2 linked regions of the Pseudoduganella albidiflava genome follow. The protein of the gene in region 2 binds, or shares a complex with, the protein of the main gene of each other region. Links are inferred from orthologs where the notes say so. Each region holds a gene or a part of one and is shown on either strand. Other genes may lie near its edges. The genes, in order: fliM and cheY.

Region 1 (2,874 bases), 640 kb from region 2 along the record:
GTCGGCCGGGCCGCCGGCACCGCCTTCCTGCCGCGGCATCGTGGCCAGCGCATTCATGCGCCCGGGCGAAGCACCGACGACGATCCACTGGTCGCCGACCTCGACGACGAGAATCCGCTCGCGTGCGCCGACCGACAGCGCGCCGACCAGCTTCACCGTGCTGCCGCCAGTGACATTGCGCGGCCCGAAGCGCTTCAGCGCCCAGGCCAGCCCGACCAGGATGGCCAGCACGAATGCCAGCGCGACGACCGTCTGCAGCAGGCTGCCCGCCGCGGACGGCGGCGTGGGCAGGGGTTCCGGCGGCGCGGTGCGGGCACCCGCCAGCGCGGCCTGCTGTTCCGGCGTGGCGACGGGAGGCGCCACCGGGCCCGGCGCCGGCGCCTGCTCGGGCGACACGACGGTGGCCGGCTCGCCCGCCTTCACGGGAGCGACGGTGCGGTCGGTGGGATTGGTGATGACAGGCGCAGGCGCAGTGGCGGTGGCCGGCGCCTGGGCGGACGCGATGCCGCCAGCCAGGACACCGCCGGCCAGCAGCGTGGAAAGCAGGGCACGCTTCATTTATTCAGTTTTCGGATGCGTTCGGAAGGTGTAATGATGTCGGTCAGGCGGATGCCGAACTTGTCGTTCACCACCACCACCTCGCCTTGCGCGATCAGGCAGCCGTTCACCAGCACATCCATCGGTTCGCCCGCCAGGCCGTCCAGCTCGACCACCGAACCCTGCGCCAGTTGCAGCAGGTTCTTGATGGCGATCTTCGTGCGGCCCAGTTCCACCGTCAGCTGGACGGGGATGTCGAGGATGAAGTCGATGTCGTTGTGGGTTTCCGTGCGCGTCGCCGTCTTGGAAAAGTCCTTGAACACGGCAGCGGTGGCCGCTTCCTTCTGCAGCGCTTCCGCTTCCGCCTTGGCCTGTTCGGCAATCGCCGCGCCCCAATCGTCGTCGAGGCTTTGATCGTCCTGGTTGTCCGCCATGATGTTCTCCTAAAACTCCGGGCTGGTGGTACCAGCCAACTTCACATCGGCCGTGGATGCCGGAGGCGCCCACTGGCTCGTTTGCCCGCTTGTTTGCGCAAGCCCTTGCACAATCACTTGCTTAAATTGTCGCTGTTGGCCAGCAGCCTCTCCACCTTCAGCGCGTATTGTCCATTCAGTACGCCATAGGTGCAATCGAGCACCGGCACGCCATCCACCGTGGCCTCGATCGTTTCCGGAATGTTCAGCGGAATCACGTCGCCCACGCGCATGTTGAGGATCTCGTCGAAGCTTACCTTGGCGGTGCCGAGCCGCGCCACCAGTTCCACTTCGGCGATCTGGATCTGCTGCGTCATCAGGCGGATCCAGCGCTTGTCCACTTCCAGCGCCTCGCCCTGCAGCGACGAGGTCAGCGCATCGCGGATGGGCTCGATCATCGAATACGGCATGCAGAAGTGGATCTGGCCCGACACCGAACCCAGTTCGACCGTGAAGGTCGAGGCCACCACCACTTCGTTCGGCGTCGCGATGTTGGCGAACTGGGTATTCATCTCCGAGCGGATGTACTCGAACTCGACCGGGAACACCGGTTCCCATGACTTGGTGTAGGCCTCGAACACGATATCGAGGATGCGCAGGATGATGCGCTGCTCGGTGGCGGTGAAATCGCGGCCTTCCACGCGGGTGTGGAAGCGGCCGTCGCCGCCGAACAGGTTATCGACCAGCAGGAAGACCAGGCCCGGGTCGAACACCATCAGCGCCGTGCCGCGCAGCGGCTTCATGTGCACCAGGTTGAGGTTGGTCGGCACCACCAGATTGCGGATGAACTCGCTGTATTTCGACACCCGCACCGAGCCCACCGACACTTCCGCGCTGCGGCGCAGGAAGTTGAACAGGCCGACGCGCAACAGGCGCGCGAAGCGCTCGTTGATGATCTCGAGCGTCGGCATGCGGCCGCGCACGATGCGTTCCTGGGTCGCCAGGTTGTAGGTGCGGACACCCGCGACTTCTTCCGGCGCCGCAACGTCGTCCTGGTCGCCGTTGACGCCCTTCAGCAGGGCATCGACTTCTTCCTGGGAGAGAAAATTATCCGCCATGACTCTTCTGGATGCTGGTTGGACGCTGGTGTTGTCGGATAGCGATGCTGGATAGCTATTGAATAATGAACGAGGTAAACAGTACTTCCGCGACTTCCTGCTCGTCGCCGCGCTCCTGGAACGGCTCGTTGACCTGCTCCAGGATTTCCTTGGCCAGCTGGGTCTTGCCTTCCGGCGTATTGATTTCCGATGCCTTCTTCGACGACAGCAGCAACAGGATGCGGCTGCGCACCTTGGGCATGTTGTTCTTGATGACGTCGGACTGCTCGGCGTCCGGCACCTGCAGCGTGAACGCCAGTTGCAGGTACTGTTCGCCTTCTTCCGGATTCAGGTTGACGGTGAACGGCTCGACCGGCACATACACGGGCGGTCCTTCGTCCTGTTTCTTCTTTTTCTTCTTCGGCTTGGTCGTTTCTTCCTCGTGTTCGGCCTCCGCGGCGTCGCCTCCCTTCATCAGGAAGAATGCCGCCGCACCGCCGCCGCCCAGCACGAGCACCAGCACGGCAATGAGGATGATGACCAGTTTCTTGCTGCCGCCACCGGCGGGCGCGGCGTCTGCCTTTGGGTCAGCTTTCATGTATTTGCTTTACTTTCAACAGTGCTCTTGCTATTGCAATTCGATACGTATCGCCATTATGGCATTATCGGCCGAGGCGGCGCGTCGGGATACGCGGAACAGCGGGTCGAAGACCCGCCAGCTCTGCCGTATGGGAATGGCCGGAAGGATGCGGGCGCCGTGCGCCGCGTTCAGGCGAAGGTGTCGACGGCGCCCAGGATGGTGCGGCGGATGACCGGCTGGGCGTCTT
Region 2 (3,280 bases):
ACGGCCGTTTCCAGCAGCACCGGCGAATAGCCGCTCGTGCTGGCGGTAGCGAGCAGCAGCGTCAGCCAGCGGTACAGGGGCTGGTAGCCCAGCAGCGCGATGGCTTGCCGGAGCGACTGGATTTCCCGGCCGGCACCGAAGCCGGCCGAGTTGATGTAGCGCAGCAACTTGTACGACAGCGCGGCATCGCGTTTCAGCACGCTCTCGATCTTCGGCACGTCGGCATTGGCCTGCACCATCTGCATCAGCTGCAGGATGGTGGTCTGTGCCGGGTTCATGCCCTTGACGTCGGTTCCCGGCCGCGGTGTCAGGTGCAGCTTGCCGACAAAGGCATCGATGCCCAGCGCGGCGCAGGCATCGAAGTCCGCCCAGGTGGCCACGGGCCGGCCCACCATCCGCACCGACGACTGCTTCAGCGCCGCATAGGCGCGCGCCTGGGCGGCCACGTCGGCTCCCGTGAAGCGCACTTCGACGTACGACGCGATCATCGGCAGCCGGTTGCCGGCACGCGCCAGGTCGCAGTTGCGCAGGAGGATGCCGACATTGCCGGCGCGTAGCGCGCGCACGGCGGCCAGCGTATCGGGATTGGCCAGTTCGGCGGTGCGGATCGACAGGACCGTGTGCTGCGGCGGCAGGTCGTGCAGCGCATCCGTGGACAGCATGCCGGGCACCGCCTGCAGGAACAGCGTCTTGTCGCGCAGCAGCCAGCCCCGCTCGGCATCGTTGACATGGGCGGCGACGAAGCCGACCAGGTCTTCCAGCTCGGCCAGCGTGGGCGCCGCGCTGGCATCGAGCTGCCAGGCAAGTTCATAGCCGACCACGCGCTGCTGCGGGTCGAGCAAGGGCTCGCGAACGAGGAAATGCGTCTGGTGCATGGGAATGAGGGAAAGCGAGCCGCGTGGCCCGCCCGGGATCAGAAGCCGAGGCTGTCGAGCAGGTCGTCGACCTGGCTCTGGTCGGCCACCACGCCGTCTTTCGCCTTGTCGATCTGCGGACCGTTGAGGAGGCCGGTGTCGAGCTCCTTCTTCAATTGCTCGGGCGCGAAGTCGATCAGCGTCTGGACCAGCTGCTTTTCGAGGTTTTGCGCGATGGCGGTCACGCGCTTGATCACCTGGCCGGTCAAGTCCTGGAAGTCCTGCGCCATCATGATGTCCATCAGGTGGCCCTTGGTGGCCCCGGTGGCTTCGGTGGTGGCGGCCAGGCTCGCGATGGTACGCTGCGCCAGGGCGCGCCACTCGGCGCTGTCATTCCCGTCATTGCCCTGGCCATCCAGCAGGGCCTGCCAGGCACCGGACAATTCCTTGGCATCGCTGCAGATGCGGTCCTGCAACGGGCCGGCTTCGTCGGTGGCGTTGAGGACTTTCTGGGCTGCGTCCTCGGAAAGGCGCGCCACGTAGTCGAGACGATCGCGGGCGTCGGGGATATCCTCGGCCGCCTTCTCGATCAGCTTGTCCAGGCCCAGCCCGCGCAGGTTCTCGTGCAGCGCACGGGTCATGTGACCGATGCGCGCCAGGAACTCTTCATGCGGATCCGCGCCGTTGACGACGGCACCGCCGGCTTGCTCAACCATGGATCAGGCTCCGAGTTTTTCGAAGATCTTGTTCAGCTTTTCATCCAGCGTGGCCGCCGTGAAAGGCTTGACGACGTAGCCATTGGCGCCGGCCTGGGCCGCCGCGATGATGTTTTCCTTCTTGGCCTCGGCGGTCACCATCAGCACCGGCAGCTTGGCCAGCGCGGGATCGGCACGGATGTTCTGCAGCATGGTCAGGCCATCCATGTTCGGCATGTTCCAGTCGGACACGACGAAGTCGAACTGTTCCGAGCGCAGCTTGGCCAGGGCCATCACGCCATCCTCGGCTTCGTCCACATTGGCATAACCCAGTTCTTTCAACAGATTCCGGACAATGCGGCGCATCGTCGAGAAGTCGTCTACTACCAGAAATTTCATCTTTGGATCAGCCATGAATTGCTCCGTTGTTTCTCTACGCGGTTATAAATAATGAGTGTCGGTTTGGGTCGCGCCACCAGCATCTTTGAAGGATAGCATTTAAGTTGCCTCTAGGGAATGAAGCACACCCTAATTGCCCCTGAAAAAACCACATCCGTATCTATCACGCCAATATCGCATCCATATTGCGCAAGGTTCGCGCCGGGATCGCGCAAATCCGCATGAAACTCGCGCCGGATTTGCCCAGCCCCCGCGCCGAATCCGGCCCGGCCCCACCTACTCACGCCCATCATGCCCGGCCAGTATCCACCGGGCGGGCCGATGAGCCCTGTTCTTTATGTTCTTTATGTTCTATTACACTCGCAAGGCACGCATGCCGTGCTGCGCCAGGTAGCCCAGCACCATGCCCGGCAGCGCCTGCAATGCGCCGACCTCATGGGTGGCGCCGACCGCGATCGCCTCGCGCGGCATGCCGAACACCACGCAACTGGCTTCGTCCTGCGCAAAATTATACGCCCCGGCTCCCTTCATCTCCAGCATGCCCGCCGCGCCATCCTTGCCCATGCCGGTCAGGATCACGCCCACCGCGTTCTTGCCGGCGTGCTGCGCGGCCGAGCGGAACAGCACATCCACCGAGGGCCGGTGCCGGTTCACCGGCTCGCCGTTGTCGAGCTTGGTCATGTAGTTCGCACCGGAACGCGCCAGCAGCAGGTGCGAGTGGCCGGGCGCGATATAGGCATGGCCCGGCAGCACGCGCTCGTTGCCTTGCGCTTCCTGCACCGAGATCTTGCACAGCGAATCCAGGCGCTTCGCGAACGAGCGCGTAAACCCTTCCGGCATGTGCTGCGTGATCAGGATCCCCGGGCAGTCGGACGGCATCTGCATCAGGAATTCGCGGATCGCTTCGGTGCCGCCGGTCGACGCACCGACGATGATCAGTTTTTCGGACGACATCAGCGGATTGCGTAATTGTGGCAGGGGTGCGTGCCCTTCGGCGCCCGCTTGGGGCAGCGTGCGCGCCCGGATGCGGGCCTTGGCGGCGCCACGGATCTTGTCGGCGATCAGGTCGGCATACTCGCGCATGCCGGTCTGGATCGAGATCTTCGGCTTCTGCACGAAGTCCACGGCGCCCAGTTCCAGCGCGCGCATCGTGATCTCCGAGCCGCGCTCGGTCAGCGACGACACCATCACCACCGGCATGGGCCGCAGGCGCATCAGCTTTTCAAGGAAATCCAGGCCATCCATCTTCGGCATTTCCACGTCGAGCGTGAGCACGTGCGGATTGGTTTGCTTGATCAGCTCGCGCGCGACCAGCGGATCGGGCGCCGTGCC

What was found.
Region 1: the proteins of cheY (region 2) and fliM are in contact, whole or in part, in a crystal structure (PDB 1F4V), measured with the Escherichia coli proteins. The link is inferred for Pseudoduganella albidiflava from one-to-one orthologs.

The regions. Positions count from the first base shown.
Region 1 is NZ_CP036401.1:1,063,616-1,066,489, forward strand. Bases 77-2,874 are described here. They hold fliM (flagellar motor switch protein FliM), read right to left. Parts: upstream 2,069-2,874; coding sequence 1,085-2,068; downstream 77-1,084. Other genes in these bases: fliO (flagellar biosynthetic protein FliO), read right to left, coding at 77-558; fliN (flagellar motor switch protein FliN), read right to left, coding at 555-971; fliL (flagellar basal body-associated protein FliL), read right to left, coding at 2,124-2,645; EYF70_RS04535 (flagellar hook-length control protein FliK), read right to left, coding at 2,816-2,874. Outside these bases: more of fliO, read right to left, coding at 1-76. UniProt on the Escherichia coli protein: FliM is one of three proteins (FliG, FliN, FliM) that forms the rotor-mounted switch complex (C ring), located at the base of the basal body.
Region 2 is NZ_CP036401.1:1,700,782-1,704,061, reverse strand. The notes cover bases 269-3,031. They hold cheY (chemotaxis response regulator CheY), read right to left. Parts: upstream 1,964-3,031; coding sequence 1,574-1,963; downstream 269-1,573. Other genes in these bases: EYF70_RS07290 (protein-glutamate methylesterase/protein-glutamine glutaminase), read right to left, coding at 2,303-3,031; cheZ (protein phosphatase CheZ), read right to left, coding at 914-1,570; EYF70_RS07305 (EAL and HDOD domain-containing protein), read right to left, coding at 269-875. Also shown: more of EYF70_RS07305, read right to left, coding at 1-268; more of EYF70_RS07290, read right to left, coding at 3,032-3,280. UniProt on the Escherichia coli protein: Involved in the transmission of sensory signals from the chemoreceptors to the flagellar motors.